One region of the Stenotrophomonas sp. 2201_Sma genome, then DNA from elsewhere that is predicted to be linked to it. Evidence: predicted binding sites of a transcription regulator. Region 1 holds the regulator's gene; the other holds the start of a gene.
What was found. Region 1 encodes FliA, which starts transcription of late flagellar genes. Its sites were predicted from a motif close to TAAAGTTTNNCNNNCNNNGGCCGATAA; they were not measured.

Region 1 (7,782 bases):
CGCCCGTTTCCTGATCGACCCGCCGCAGGACGAGCATCACGAATCCCCCGCGCCGGCAGTGCTGCCGCCGCCGCTGCCGATCACCGCTGCGGCCACTGCGCAGGCCGAGTCCGTGCACCCCGAGCCGCCGTACGCGCAGGACGTTGCCGAGACCACGCCAGCCCCTGCCGCTGCCGCTGAAGCGGAGACCGCGCCGGCCCCGGCGCCGCTCCTTGCCCCGGCGCCGGTACTGACGGTGGTTGCACAGGACGATGCCGAGATCCGCCAGCTGCGCCACGAAGTGGCCGGCATGCGCCAGGTCATCGAGCGCGAGATGAACCGCTTCACCGACGAGCGCCTGCGCGGCTGCCCGGTGCGGGCAACCGCCCTGGACCTGATGGACGAGTACGGATTCGATGCCGGGCTGGCCCGCGATGTGGCCATGCAGATCCCGCTGGAAACCGAAGCCCACCGGGGCCGCGGGCTGATGCTGGGCCTGATCTCGCGCAGGCTGCCGATCGCGCCGGTCGATCCGCTGGAAGAAGGCGGCGTGATCGCTCTGGTCGGTCCAACCGGGGCCGGCAAGACCACCACCATCGCCAAGCTCGCCTCGCGCTTCGCCGAAAAACACGCGCCGCGCGACGTGGCCCTGGTCACCACCGACACACTGCGCATCGGTGCCCGCGAGCAGCTGTACGGCTATGGCCGCCAGCTCGGCATCGCGGTGCATGAAGCCAACAGCGGTACCGACCTGGACCAGCTGCTGGAGCGCCTGAAGGACTACAAGCTGGTGCTGATCGATACCGCCGGCCTGGGCCCGCGCGACCGCGCCCTGACCGCGCAGCTGCAGTGGCTGCGTGCCGCCCGCCAGGTCCGCACTCTGCTGGTGCTGCCGGCCAATACCAGCTTTGGTGACATGGACGAGGTGGTGCGCCGCTTCGGCGCGGCCAACCTGCAGGGCCTGGTGCTGAGCAAGCTGGATGAAACCGGCCGCTTCGGCAACGCCCTGTCAGTGGCGGTAGACCACGCGCTGCCGATCACCTGGGTGACCGATGGCCAGGACGTTCCGGACGACCTGCACCGGGCCAGCGCGGCCAATCTTGTACTTCGCCTTGAAGATTTGCGCCGAGCGGCCGATATGCCCTGCAACCCGGAGTTGAACCATGCCGTCGCGTGAGTACGCCAAGCTGACCAAGACCTTCCCGCTGTCGGCCACCCGCAGCGAGCCGCTCGGCCCTGTGCGCACCATCGCCGTGACCGGCGGCAAGGGCGGCGTCGGCAAGACCAACGTCTCGGCCAACCTGGCCGTGGCGCTGGCCGGCATGGGCAAGCGCACGCTGCTGCTCGACGCCGACCTGGGTCTGGCCAACATCGACGTGATCCTGGGGCTGAATCCCACCCACACCCTGGCGGATCTGGTCGCCGGCCGCTGCTCGCTGGAAGACGTGATCGTCGAAGGTCCGAACGGCGTGCTGGTGGTGCCGGCCGCGTCCGGTCGGCGGCACATGGCCGAGCTGGCCCCGGCCGAGCACATCGGCCTGGTGAACGTGTTCTCCGAACTGGAACGCGAGCTGGACATCATGGTGGTGGACACCGCCGCCGGCATCACCGACGGCGTGCTGACCTTCTGTCAGGCCGCACAGGACACGGTTGTCGTGGTCTGCGACGAACCGGCCTCGATCACAGACGCCTACGCACTGATCAAGGTGCTGTCGCGCGAGCGCGGCGTGGACCGCATCCAGGTGGTGGCCAACATGGTGCGCGACCCCAACGAGGGCCGCGTGCTGTATGAAAAGCTGACCCGGGTCTGCGAGAAGTTCCTTGCCGATGTCTCGCTGAACTACCTGGGCTGCGTGCCGCAGGATGACTGGCTGCGCCTGTCGGTGCAGCGCCAGCAGCCGGTGGTGAAGGCCTATCCATCCAGCCCGGCGGCGCTGGCGATCACCGAGATCGCCCGTCGCACCGCCCGCTGGCAGGCCCCCACCGAGCCACGCGGTGGCGTTGAATTCTTCCTCGAGCGCATCCTCAAGCAACGCGGGGTGGCAGCATGAAAGGCGCGGCCCAGTACAGGGAAGTCCAGCGCTCGGCGGCGACCGAGGTCATCGCCCAGCACTCGGACCTGGTGCGGCGCATCGCCCATCACCTGGCCGCACGCCTGCCGGCCAGCGTCGAAGTGGACGACCTGATCCAGGCCGGCATGATGGGCCTGATCGAAGCCTCGCGCAGCTACGACGCCGACCAGGGTGCCTCGTTCGAGACCTATGCCTCGATCCGCATCCGCGGCTCGATGATCGACGAGATCCGCCGTGGCGACTGGGTACCGCGCTCGGTGCATCGGCGCGCCCGCGATGCGGCCGCCACCATCCGCCGCCTGGAGCAGACCACGGGCCGTGCAGCCAGTGCCACCGAGGTGGCGGCGGCCATGGACATGCCACTGCCCGAATACCTACGGCTGATGGAGGACGCCTCGCGCGGCCAGGTGCTGAGCCTGGAGTCGCGCATCGAAGACCAGGGCGAGCTGGACACCGTCGCCCAGGGCGGACCCACACCGCAGCAGGTCCTGGAACGTGGCGAATTCGGCCGCGAACTGGGCAAGGCCATCGGCCATCTGCCCGAACGCGAACAGCTGGTGCTCTCGCTGTACTACGAGCAGGAGCTGAACCTGAAGGAGATCGGCGCGGTGCTCGGCGTGAGCGAATCGCGCGTCTGCCAGATCCACGGCCAGGCCGTGCTGCGCCTGCGCGGCCGGCTGAAGATCTTCGAGGCTGCGGATGCCGGGCTTGAAGAATGAACATGCCTGCGGCGGCCACGGCCACCGCGGGCGACTGAACAACAAAGGAACTCCGCTTTGAACAAGAACATGCGCATCCTGATCGTCGACGACTTCTCGACCATGCGTCGCATCGTCAAGAATCTGCTGGGCGATCTGGGCTTCACCAACACCGCCGAAGCCGAGGACGGGCATGCCGCACTGTCGATGCTGCAGAGCCAGCCGTTCGACTTCGTGGTCACCGACTGGAACATGCCGGTGATGACCGGTATCGAACTGCTCAAGGCGATCCGCGCCGATGCCAAGCTCAAGACCCTGCCGGTGCTGATGGTCACCGCCGAGGCCAAGCGCGAGCAGATCATCGAAGCGGCGCAGAGCGGCGTGAACGGCTACATCATCAAGCCGTTCACCGCGCAGACGCTGGAAGAGAAACTGGGCAAGATCTTCGAACGCCTGGCGGCCAGCGCCTGATGGACGCCACGGTCGACAAGAACGCTCTCGCCCTGCGCCTGCAGGAAGCCCTCGACGCGCTCGAATCCGGCGACGAGAGCGCCTGGCGCCAGCGCATCGACGCCCTGGTGGCCGCACGCACGCAGCCGATGATGAGCGGCCTGTCACGGCTGGCCCGCGAACTGGGCCAGGCCCTGGGCGAACTGCCGACCGTCCCCAGCGAGGCGGGCGAGCTGGACGACGCCTGCGCGCGCCTGGACCATGTGGTGGCGATGACCGAACAGGCCACGCACCGCACCCTGGACCTGGCCGAAGAGTGCCGCAGCCTCACCGAACAGCTGCGCGCCGAAGGCCTCCAGCCGGGGCAGGATGCGCAGCTGGAACGCATCCGCCACAACCTGACCGAGATTGCCCTGACCCAGAGCTATCAGGACCTGACCGGACAGATCATCCGTCGCGTGGTCGGCATCGTCCGCCGCGTGCACGAAGGCTTTGGCGCGCTGGGCCTGCCACCGGAGCAGCATCGCACCGATCCGGCGCTGGCCGGACCGGCACTGAAGGGACTGGACCGCCACGCGGTCTCTCAGAACGACGCCGACGACCTGTTGTCGGACCTGGGACTGTAAGCATGAGCGCGGTATCCGACGACATCACCGCCGATTTCATCATCGAGGCACAGGAAATCCTGGATCGCCTCGGCGAACAGCTGGTGTCGCTGGAACAGGCGCCGCAGGACGCCGACCAGCTCAACGCCGTGTTCCGTGGCTATCACACGCTCAAGGGCGGCGCCGGCTTCCTCGGCATCACCGCCATGGTCGAGCTGTGCCATGCCGCCGAAGAGGCACTGGGCGCCGCCCGCGCTGGCCAAGCGGTGCTGCAGCCGCATCACTTCGATGCCGCACAGCAATCACTGGACTACCTGCAATCGATGCTGGATGCCGTGTCTTCCGGCAACGAACCCGGCTATGCCCCGCCGGACCTGATCGCCCAGTTCGACGTGCACGGCACTGCTGCGCCGGCTGCTGTCGCCCCCACAGCAGCCGCGCCCGCTGCCGGTGACCTGATCACCGACGACGAGTTCGAGGCCCTGCTCGATCAGCTGCACGGCAGCAACGCCCCCACCGCGGTGGCGACGCCGGCCAAGGCCGACGATGGCCTGATCAGCGAGGATGAGTTCGAAGCCCTGCTTGACCAGCTGCACGGCGGCGCCGCCCCGGGCGCGAAACCCGTGACTGCCCCGCCGGCGCCTGCACTGCCCGCACCGCGCCCCGCGGCCGCCGCGGTCAAGCCCGCGGCCAACAAGCCGGTGGCCGAGGCCGAGCACACCGTGCGCGTGGATACCAAGCGGCTGGATGCGATCGTCAACCTGATCGGCGAGCTGGTGCTGTCGCGCAACCGGCTCAAGACCCTGCGTGCGCGCCTGCGCGACGAGGAACTGGACCGCGCCGTGTCGACCCTTGACATCGCCACCGCGCGCCTGCAGTCGGCAGTGATGCGCACGCGCATGCAACCGGTCGGCAAGGTGTTCTCGCGCTTCCCCAAGGTCGCCCGCGATGTTGCCCGCTCGCTGAAGAAGGAAGTGGACCTGGAGCTGGTCGGCGCCGAAACCGAGCTTGACCGCAACCTGGTCGAGGCCCTGGCCGACCCGCTGGTGCACCTGGTCCGCAACGCCATCGACCATGGTGTGGAGATGCCCGATCTGCGCGAAGCACAGGGCAAGCCACGCATGGGCCACGTGCGTCTGTCGGCCCAGCAGGAAGGCGACTACGTCAGCATCGAGGTGCAGGACGATGGCGCCGGCATCGATCCGGAAAAACTGCGCGCGAAAGCACGCGAAAAGGGCTTGATCGACCCGGAGGCGGCGGCCCGGCTGAGCAGCGAGGAATGTCTGCACCTGGTGTTCCTGCCCGGCTTCTCCACCAAGCAGCAGGTGACCGACATCTCCGGCCGCGGCGTCGGCATGGATGTGGTGCAGTCGCGCATCCGCGAGCTCAGTGGGCAGATCCAGATCCAGTCGGAACTGGGTCGGGGCAGCCGCTTCCTGATCCGCGTGCCGCTGACCCTGGCGATCCTGCCAACCCTGCTGGTGCAGGCCGGCGAGGACGTCTATGCGCTGCCGCTGGCGCGCGTGATGGAAGTGCTGCATGCACCGCGCACCTCGCTGGGCTGGTTCGATGGCCGGGCGGTGCTGGATCGTCGCTCGCACACCCTGCCGCTGGTCGATCTGCGCCAGTGGCTGGATGTGACGCCGGCCGCCTCGGCGCTGCTCACCATCGTGGTGCTGCAGGCCGGCGAGGCGCGCTTCGGCCTGGTCGTGGACCAGGTCCGTGGGCGCGAGGAAGTGGTCATCAAGCCATTGCCGAAGGCCCTGCGCGGCCTGCGCGGCTACGCCGGTGCGACGCTGATCGGTGATGGCCGGATGGCCCTCATCCTCGACGTGGATGGCCTGCGATGACGCTCGCCGGGCCATGCCTGGCGAACCAGAAACTGTGACTACCGTCTGTACGCGATCGACCGGTGTCTCAAGTCCCATTCACACACGCCGATACCGGACCCATGGATAGACTCAGCCTCATCGGACTCTTTCTCGCCCTGGCCTCGCTGGTCGGCGGCAGCATCCTCAAGGGCGCCGGACTGGCGTCCCTGTGGTCGCCTGCGGCGTTCGTGATCGTCATCGTCGGCACCATCGCTGCGATCCTGCTGCACACCGCACCCGCCGTATTCAGGCACGCCTTCCGGATCGTACGCTGGGTCGTGCGCCCGCCGCACAGTGATCGTCGCGAGCTGATCCAGCAGATCGTCGAGTGGAGCAACATCGCCCGCCGCCAGGGCCTGCTGGGCCTGGAAGCGCAGGTGGAAGCGCAGCAGGATCCGTTCCTGCGCAAAGGCCTGCAGCTGCTGGTCGACGGCGTCGAGCCCGAATCGATCCGGCACATGCTGGAGATCGAGCTGGGCAGCCAGGAACACCGTGACCAGGCCGCTGCCAAGGTCTTCGAGGGCATGGGCATCTATGCGCCGACGCTGGGCATCATCGGTGCGGTGCTGGGCCTGATCGCCGTCATGAAGAACCTGGCCGACCCCAGCAAGCTGGGGCATGGCATCGCCGCCGCCTTCACCGCCACCATCTACGGCATCGCGTCGGCCAACCTGCTGTTCCTGCCGATCGCCGCCAAGCTGAAGGGGGTGATTGCCCACAACAGCCGCGACCGCGAGATGGTCATCGAAGGCCTGATCTCGATCGCGCAGGGCGAGAACCCGCGGAACATCGAAACCAACCTGTCCGGCTTCCTGCACTGACATGGCCCGCCGCAGACACCACGAAGAGCACGCCAACCATGAAGCATGGGCGATCCCCTATGCCGATCTGATGACGCTGCTGCTGGCCTTCTTCGTGGTGATGTATGCGATCTCCTCGATCAACGAAGGCAAGTACCGGATCATGGCCGATGCGCTCACCGATGCCTTTGGTGGCGCGCCGCGCACCATCAATCCGGTGCAGGTCGGCAACAAGCAGGTGCAGGGGGGCGGCTGGGACAGTCCTTCGGTGATCAAGTCCGGCACCAAGATCGGCCCGTCCGCACCGGCACCCTCGCACGACCCTACCCTGCTGCCGGCCATGGCCTCGCAGATGCGCATGCCGGTCTCGGTGCACGACCAGCAGCAGATCGCCCGTGCCGAGCGCCAGCTCAGCAGCATCGCCGACCGGTTGACCGCCGCGCTGTCGCCGCTGATCGAGCGCGGCATGATCAGCGTGCGCCGCACCGAGCTGTGGATCGAAGTGGAGATCAACAGCGACATCCTGTTCCCGACCGGCTCGGCGGCGCTGGACGTGCACGCGCGCGGCACGCTGTCCAGCCTGGCCGGTGTGCTGCGCGACGTACCCAACAGCGTGCGGGTGGAAGGCCACACCGACAACGTGCCGATCGCCACCGCCACCTTCCCCTCCAACTGGGAACTGTCGGCCGCGCGGGCCGCCAGCGTGGTCCACCTGTTCGCCGACCAGGGCCTGCAGCCCTCGCGTCTGGCCATGGTCGGCTACGGCCAGTTCCGCCCGCGCGAGGACAACGACAGTGCGCAGGGTCGCAACCGCAACCGGAGGGTGATGGTCATCATCCTGGCCGATACCTCGCACTCGGTCGACCCGCTGGGCCAGCGCCTGAACGCCGCCAACGGCGCGGCCGACCCGTCCGCCGGGCCTGCGGCAACACCCGCCACAGTGCCCTCCCCGTCCCCCATCGCACCGGTGCAGTTGCCACCGGTGCCGGCTGGCAGCCGTGTCGGCGCCGCCGCTCCCCCGGCAATGAAGGAGTAAACCCATGCGCATCTGGGCAGTCGCCAACCAGAAGGGCGGAGTCGGCAAGACGACGACCACCCTGGCCCTCGGCCGCAACCTGGCCACGCAGGGCCATCGCGTGCTGCTGATCGATCTTGATCCCCACGCCTCGCTCAGCCGCGCCTTCGGCGTGCCGGTGGACCCGCCACCGACCGGCGTACTTGAGCTGTTCAGCGCACCTCCGGCCGAGCTGTCCAGCCTTTGCCACACCAGCAGCCTCAGCGGCCTGGACTACGTCTGTGCACAGCCG
Region 2 (7,782 bases), 1.1 Mb from region 1:
GACAAGCCGCCGGCAGACGACGGCAGCGGCCAGGGCAATTCCTTCAGCGGCACCCTCGGCGTGGCCCAGGTGCACCGCGACCTGATCAGCTACAACGTCAAGGTGATGAACAATTCCTGGGGCGGGCTGTACTGGACCGACCTGCCCACCACCGCCCAGGTCGCCGGCGAGTACCGGCCTTTCGTCATCAATCACGGCGGGCTGGTGGTGTTCGCCGCGGGCAACGACGCGCGCAGCGAGCCCAGCAGCCTGGCGGCGTTGCCGGGCCAGGCGGGCGTGGCAGGCTCGCGCCCGGCTGCGGATCTGGAGCGCGGCTGGCTGGTGGCCACGGCCGTCGATCCCTACGCGCCGGACACGCTGGCCGGTTACGCCAATGCCTGCGGCCAGGCGGCGCGCTACTGTCTGGCGGCGCCCGGCAGCGCGGTCTATCCGGATGACGCGGGCACCAGCTACTTCTGGAACTACGGCACGTCCTTCGCCGCACCTCTGGTGTCGGGCGCGGCCGCGCTGGTCTGGGAGCGGTATCCGTACTTCGACAACAACCTGGTACGGCAGACCCTGCTCGGCACGGCCAAGGACATCGGCGCCCCCGGCGTGGACCCGGTGTTCGGCTACGGCCTGCTCGACATCGGCAGGGCCATCAACGGGCCGGGACGTTTCGACTGGGGCGACGTGATTGCCAATGTCGACGCAGCATCCACCGGTTCGGTCTGGAGCAACGACATCGTCGGCAGTGGCGGCCTGGTCAAGCAGGGCGCCGGCGTGCTGGCGTTGACCGGCAACAGCAGCTACAGCGGTGCCACCCGCATCGAAGGCGGTGTGCTGTCGCTGCGCGACGGCGGCGTGATCCGTTCCAGCGTGAGCATCCTGCCGCAGGCCGATCCATCATCCAGCGGCCTGCAGTTCAATGGCGGCACGCCCCGCGTGGTCGGCAATGTGACCAACGGCAGCAGCGTGTTCCTGACCACTGCCAACACCACGGCGACCATCGAAGGCAACTACGTGCAGCAGGCCGGCGCTCAGCTGATGATCGCGCTGGGGGCCAACGCGCTGCAGGTCACTGGCAGCGCCCGTCTGGACGGTGGCGTGCACGTCCACGGATTCGTCGATGGCTACGTGCCGCAGGACGGTACCCGGCAGGATCTGATCCACGCCGCAGCCGGCCTGACCGGCACCTTCAGCACCGCGGCCACATCCAGTGGCCTGCAGGGGCTGGCCCTGCTGCAGACCAGCTATGGCTATGACAGCAACAACGCATGGTTGAACCTGACCCGGATCAGTGTCACCGCCGCTGCGCGTGGGCTCGATGCCGGTGTGCAGACAACTGCGGCGCGGCTGGAAGGCGCGTTCGTCGAACTGGACGGCAACCACGCGTTGCAGGATTCACCATTCGGTGGCGCAGCGGCCGGCCTGCAGCGCAGCACGGGCCTGGCGGCCACGCTGGAGAGCCTGTCCGGCAAGGCCCACACGCGTGCCGAGGCGGCGACCTTCGACAGCATCGACATGTCGCGACGCGCGGTGGCCGCCCGTTTCGATCGCGTGCAGGCTCTGCCTGCACTGCGCGGTGCCTGGCAGAGCACGTTGGGCGAGGCAGGGCAGGGCAGTTTCGCTGGCAGCGCCACCGACAGCCGGGGCTGGATGGCCGGTCAGGACGTGCCGCTGGGCAGCCATGGCCTGCTGGGCATGGCGTTCGGTGAAACACGCAGCAACGGTGGCAGTGCCTTCAACGGTGACCGCGGGCAGGACCGCCAGGCGCAGGCACAGCTGTATGCCGGCTGGAGCGTTGGGCGCGGTTATGCACTGGCGCAGTTCGGCACAGGGCGGTTCACCCGCGAACTGGACCGGCAGCTGCTGCTGGGTGCAGGTGCCTACGGCGTTTCCGCGCGCTACGGCGGTCGATTCAGCAGCGCCAGTGTCGAAAGCGGCTATCGCTTCGGCACCGTCGGCGCGTCGTTGACACCGTATGTCGGTGCCAGTGCCACGCGGGTGGATACCGCGGCGTTCAACGAGCGCGGCGGCTTCGGTTTAGGCCTGCGGGGTGAAGCCAATCGTACGCAGCGCAGCCAACTGCTGGCGGGGCTGCGCGGCGAGCGCGGCTGGGGACGCTGGACGCTGCGCGGGCACGCCGAATGGCAGCAGCGCCTTCAGGGCGGCGCCGGGGAGTGGCAGGCCAGCTTCGTCGGTGTCGACGCGTGGGCACCGTTGCCCGGTGCCGACTCACCGCGTGGCAGCGCCCTGCTCGGGCTTGCGCTGGAGTCGTGGTGGGGGCGGAGTGGCCGTCTGAGCCTGGGCATCGATCAGCGTGTCGGCGGTGATGACGCACGGCAAGCGGCACTGCGTTACAGCGCCGGGTTCTGATCCATCATCGGGTTGCCGGCGCCCGGAGGGGCGCCGTGCCGAGGCCCGGCAGGGGCGGTCAACCGCCGCGCAGATTGCCCAGGCGCGGGGTGCTGCGGCCCAGCGGCATCTTCAGCTTGCCGATCGACAGGATGCGGCTCTCGGCGATTCGGTCGGCCGCACGTTGCGGCGCGATGTTCTCGCGCTGCGACAGTTCAAAGATGCGTGTCAGGTTGTGGTAGATGCTGCGGATCAGGCGCATCGCGCGCTCGCGGTTGTAGCCATCGATCTCCAGCGACACGTTCATCACGCCACCGGCATTGACCGCGTAATCGGGTGCGTACAGGATGCCGCGCGCGTGCAGTTCATCGCCGATTTCCAGGCTGGACAGCTGGTTGTTGGCGGTGCCACAGATGATCTTGGCCTTGATCCGCGGCAGGGTGTCGGCATTGATCGAGCCTTCCAGCGCGCACGGCGCGAAGACGTCGGCATTCACTTCGTGGATCTCGTCCGGCTTCACTGCTTCGGCGCCGAAATCGCTGACTGCGCGATCGACCAGGGCCGCGTCCAGGTCGGTGACATACAGCTTCGCGCCGCGGTCGCGCAGCAGCTTGACCAGTTCCATGCCGATGTGGCCCAGGCCCTGCACTGCGATGCTGGTCTTGCCCACTTCCTCGTGGCCGAACTTGAAACGCATCGACGCCATCAACGCCTGCAGCGCGCCGTAGGCGGTGAACGGTGCGGGATCTCCGGAGCCGCCATGCACCTGGTGGACGCCGGTCACGAACTGGCTTTCCAGGTAGATGTTCTCCATGTCGTTGACGTCGGTACCGACGTCTTCGGCGGTGATGTAGCGGCCACCCAGCGAATCGACATAGCGACCGAAGGCGCGGAACAGGACTTCGGTCTTGTCCGCTTTCGGATCGCCGATGATCACCGCCTTGCCGCCACCGACATTGAGGCCGGCCAGCGCATTCTTGTAGGTCATCGTCCGGCTCAGCCGCAGCACGTCGGCCAGCGCTTCGTCGGTGCTGGCATAGGGACGCATGCGCACGCCGCCCAGGGCCGGGCCCAGGGTGGTGTTGTGGATGGCGATGATCGCCTTCAGGCCGGCGTCATGGCTGTGGCAGAACACCACCTGTTCGTGGCCGGTGGTGGCGAGGGTTTCGAATAGCATGGCGTCTCCGATGGTGCGAACGGCGGCGAACTGCAGCGAACGACCAGTGAACGGTAGGGTCCCAAAACAAAAAAAGCGACGTCGTCGGTGCAGGGGGACGGGTCGCGCGGCGCCATTCTAGTCCATTCCCCGAGTGTCTGCCGTCGACGTCGACGGGCACTGCGGGTTAAAGAAGATGAAAGCGCGGCCGATGCTGCGTCGATGGCCAGTGGCCGGATCGTGTGAAGAGACAGAGACGGGCCATGGCGAGCGCAGTACAACATCGACAGGATCACGGCCGGTGACGCTGGCCTGGGCACGCAGGGTACGCGGCTGGCTTGCGTCGCTGACCGGCGCGGCGCCGTCGCGTCTGTCGGCGGGGCCGCGTCAGGCGGTGGCCGCTGCGGCTGCCCGCCTGCAGGGAGACCCAGTGCCCCCGGGAGAGATCGCCGCGCAGCTGCAGCGTGGCCTGCACGCGCTGGCGCTGTACCCGCGACTGGCGGGCGAGCCCGGCCCTGTCGATGCCGCCAGCGCCGGACTGGCACAGGCGGTGGCGGACGCGCTGCAGGATCGCGACTGGGCGACGCGGCAGCTGCCGCGCCGGCCGCAGCTGCTGCCGCAGCTGATCCAGACCGTCAACGATGATGCCGCCTCGGCACGGGTGATGGCGGCGATCATCGGCCAGGATCCGGTACTCACGGGCAACCTGCTACGCATCGCCAACAGTCCCGCGTACAAGGTGCACGAACGCCCGGTCGAGAGCCTGCAGCGGGCGGTGACCCTGGTCGGCACGGAAGGCGTGCGGCAGATCATCAGTGCGGTGCTGGTGCAGCCGGTGATGCAGGTTCAGTGCGAGCGGTTCCCGCAGTTCAGCACGATCACCTGGGAGCACGCCCTGCTGGCATCGCGTGCTGCTGCCGACCACGCACGCAGCGTGAACTCCGGCGATGCCTTCGCCGCGCAGTGGCTGGGCCTGGTGCAGGGACTCGGTGCGGCGCTGGTGATGCGCCAGCTGCTGCAGGAAGCCCAGGCGCGCGGCGAGGACGTGCAGCCGGCCCTGGCCCTGCAGCTGCTGCAGCAGTGGTCGTTGCCGCTGGCACAGCGGGTGGCCGCCGCCTGGGAGCTGCCCGACCCGGTACACCAGACCCTGGCGGCCGACGCCTCGGGCCCTCTTTCCGACAGCCTGCGGCTGGGCAGCGCAGCGGCGGCGGCGAGCCTGCTGTGCCGGCATGGCCACGCCACCCAGGGCCGCATGCTGGCCCTGCTGGAGCAGCTGCCGTCGGCTCCGCCCCATGCGCTTCGCTGGATCTGGCGGCGCCTGCATGGTCGCAGCGTGGAAACACTGGACGACGCCCCGCATGAAGGCGAGGCCAGGGCACACTGAGCGCTACAGCTGCGATTCCACCGGCAGCCAGCTGATGATCCGCGACAGCCAGCGCTGGCGCCGCGTAGCACCTGGCTCGTCCTCCACCCAGCGCGGCGGAGGCTCACGCTCCAGCCAGCGCAGCCGATCGCGGTTGTCCACTGCCAGCCACCAGCTGTGCCTGGCGTCGGCCAGGCGCAGGTACTCGTCGCGCAGCTGCGCGCCCAGCACGGGGTCGTCGAACAGCACCCCCATTTCGGTGTTGAGATAGGCCGAGCGCGGGTCGAGGTTGAAGGAACCGACAAAGCCACGGCGGTCGTCCACCAGGAAGGCCTTGGTGTGCAGGCTGGCCCCGCTGCTGCCGAACAGGCCTGCATCGCCCGCCTGGCCCTGTGCCTTCAGCTCATACAGGTGCACGCCGGCGTTCAGCAGGGGCACGCGGTAGCCCATGTAGCCGCCGTGCACGGCCGCAACGTCGTTGGCGGCAAGGGAGTTGGTCACTATGCCCACGTGCACGCCGCGCGACGCCATTGCCGAGAGCCCGTCCAGGCCCTCGTTGCCCGGCACGAAGTAGGGCGAAATCAACAAGGCCTTGCTGCGCGCGGACTCCAGTTCACCGATCAGCCCGGTAACGAGCCAGCTGCCGCGGTCGTCGTTGCGGTGTTTCATCGGCGGATCCGAGACGATGCGCACGGTGCTGCTCCAGTGCAGCGGCTCGGGGCTGGGACGCTGCCGATGGCGTGATTCGGCCACGCGCACAAGATAGGGCCGGGCAGCATCGCGCTGCGCTTCATGGTCGGACTCACGCACCAGAAGGCGAAGCTGCGCGTCGGTATGGAAGGCCAGCGCGGAGACCGGAATCGCCGCCGGGCTGTTCCAGTAGTCGTCGAATATCCGGTTCGCCTGTGCAACGGCAGGGCCGGCGACCAGCAGGTCCAGGTCCTGGAAGTTCACATCCGTGCGCGCGCTGAAATACTCCTCGCCGATGTTGCGGCCACCGACGATGGCGACACGGCCATCGGCGATCCAGCTCTTGTTGTGCATGCGGTGGTTCACGCTGAAGAAGCGCTGCACCATCTCCACCATGCGCAGGATGCCGCTGCGGTTGCGGAACGGATTGTAGAGCCGGATCTCGATGTTCGGATGCCGGTCCAGCGCCATCATCAGCGCGTCCTTGTCCTTGGCATTCATGTCGTCGAGCAGGATGCGCACGCGCACCCCGCGCTCGGCGGCGTCATGCAGCGCTCTGGCCATCAGGTGACCGATCAGGTCGTCGTGCCAGATGTAGTACTGCAGGTCCAGACTGCGCCCGGCCTGCGCGGTGATCATCGCGCGCGCCGCGAATGCATCCATGCCATCGCCGAGGAAGGCCACGCCGGATTGCCCGGGGTGCGCCTCCTGCAGCGGCACGACCTGCTGGTCGATGCGGGTCTGCGCCGGTTGCAGCGGCAGTACGTGCGACGGCTCACCGTGCGCCTGTGGCGTCAGGTGGTCGGCCAGCAGCAGTCCGGACAGGACCAGCAGCAGGAGGATGGCGAAGATGATCGCAACGACGCGCAACAGGCGTCGCCACACAGGCGCAGGCGGGCTCATGGCCCCATGCTAGTGGATCGGCGTGCCGCGCGGCGGCGGGCGTCAGAACCGTTCGTCGCTGCCCACGTAGCGCCACTGTCCCGGCGGCAGCGGGCCCAGTGCCACCCGGCCGATGCGCAGGCGGCGCAGGGCGGTGACCTGCAGGCCAGCGGCAGCCACCGCGGTCTTCAGGCCCTTGGCCGTCAGCCCCTTGCCGGCGAAGCGCAGCCGCTGCTCGCTCTGCCAGCTCACCTTGGCCCCGCCCGACTCCTGCTGCAGCCGGGCCAGCAGCCAGGGGCCCCGTTCCGGCCCGCCTTCTGCCACTTCGACCAGATACTCCTGTTCGGTGCGGCCGAGATTGCGCTGCAGGTGGGCCAGCGTGGCCGGGTCCTGGCTGACCACGACCAGGCCGCTGTCTGCCGCGGGCAGGGACGCAGCCAGCTGCAACCCGTGGAAATGGCGCTGCAGTGGCCGGATGCCGCTGGCGTCCAGAGCGCTGTGGCTGTTGCTGCTGACCAGCGCACACAGGGTTTCGGCGGCAGCACCAGCCGGCTTGTGCAGCAGCATGCCCACGCGCTCGGCCTTGCTGTCATTGGCCTGTTCATCGACCACGATCACCGCAGTGTCATCGACCGGGCGCTGTGGCTGTTCGACCACCTCGCCATCGACCGTGACCCAGCCACCTTCAATGTAGCGCCGCGCTTCGCCGCGCGGGATGCCGAGCAGGGCGGACAAGCGTTTGTCGAGGCGTATCGGTTCCATGGGCGGGCAGGTCGGGCGGGGGCCGCGCAGTGTAGCCCCTGCGCGCGGTCAGCGCTGGCTGCGGTTGGCCAGCTCGGTCAGGTACAGGCGGGTGTCGAATTCCAGCTGCAGGTAATCGGGCTCCATGTGCTGGCAGAGCTGGTAGAAGGCCTTGTTGTGGTCGGCTTCCTTCAGATGCGCCAGCTCGTGCACCACGATCATGCGCAGGAAGGCGGCCGGCGCCTGCCGGAACACCGTGGCGATGCGGATCTCACGGCTGGCCTTGAGGCGGCCGCCATGCACGCGGGAAATGGCGGTATGCGTGCCCAATGCATGCTTGATCACTTCCAGCGTGTTGTCGTAGCAGACCTTGTTGAGCGGTACCGACTTGCGCAGGTAGCGGTCTTTCAGCTCCTGGGTGTAGTCGTAGAGCTGGCGGTCGCTGCGCACCTCATGGGGCTCGGGATAGCGCTGCTGCAGCCACGGGCCGAGCCGGCCCTGCGCCAGCAGTTCGCTGACCTGGGCGACCAGGGGTTCGGGATAACCGGTGAGGTACTTCAGGACTGCCATGCAGGGGCGGCGGGGCGTCGGTAGAATGGGGGCATCCAAGATT

Region 2: a site for FliA is predicted at 3,682-3,708, ahead of ACZLIF_RS15245 (HDOD domain-containing protein). Genes of this name have one in related genera too.

What each region holds. Positions count from the first base shown of each region.
Region 1 is NZ_CM151329.1:2,126,560-2,134,341, reverse strand. It holds gene flhF (flagellar biosynthesis protein FlhF) at 1-1,156, shown strand, start outside; gene ACZLIF_RS09960 (MinD/ParA family ATP-binding protein) at 1,143-2,030, shown strand; gene ACZLIF_RS09955 (RNA polymerase sigma factor FliA) at 2,027-2,770, shown strand; gene cheY (chemotaxis response regulator CheY) at 2,828-3,220, shown strand; gene ACZLIF_RS09945 (protein phosphatase CheZ) at 3,220-3,825, shown strand; gene ACZLIF_RS09940 (chemotaxis protein CheA) at 3,828-5,654, shown strand; gene ACZLIF_RS09935 (flagellar motor protein) at 5,756-6,496, shown strand; gene motD (flagellar motor protein MotD) at 6,498-7,511, shown strand; gene ACZLIF_RS09925 (ParA family protein) at 7,516-7,782, shown strand, end outside.
Region 2 is NZ_CM151329.1:3,265,976-3,273,757, reverse strand. It holds gene ACZLIF_RS15255 (S8 family serine peptidase) at 1-2,358, shown strand, start outside; gene ACZLIF_RS15250 (Glu/Leu/Phe/Val dehydrogenase dimerization domain-containing protein) at 2,417-3,514, opposite strand; gene ACZLIF_RS15245 (HDOD domain-containing protein) at 3,795-4,877, shown strand; gene ACZLIF_RS15240 (phospholipase D family protein) at 4,881-6,449, opposite strand; gene ACZLIF_RS15235 (RNA pseudouridine synthase) at 6,492-7,190, opposite strand; gene ACZLIF_RS15230 (M48 metallopeptidase family protein) at 7,239-7,739, opposite strand.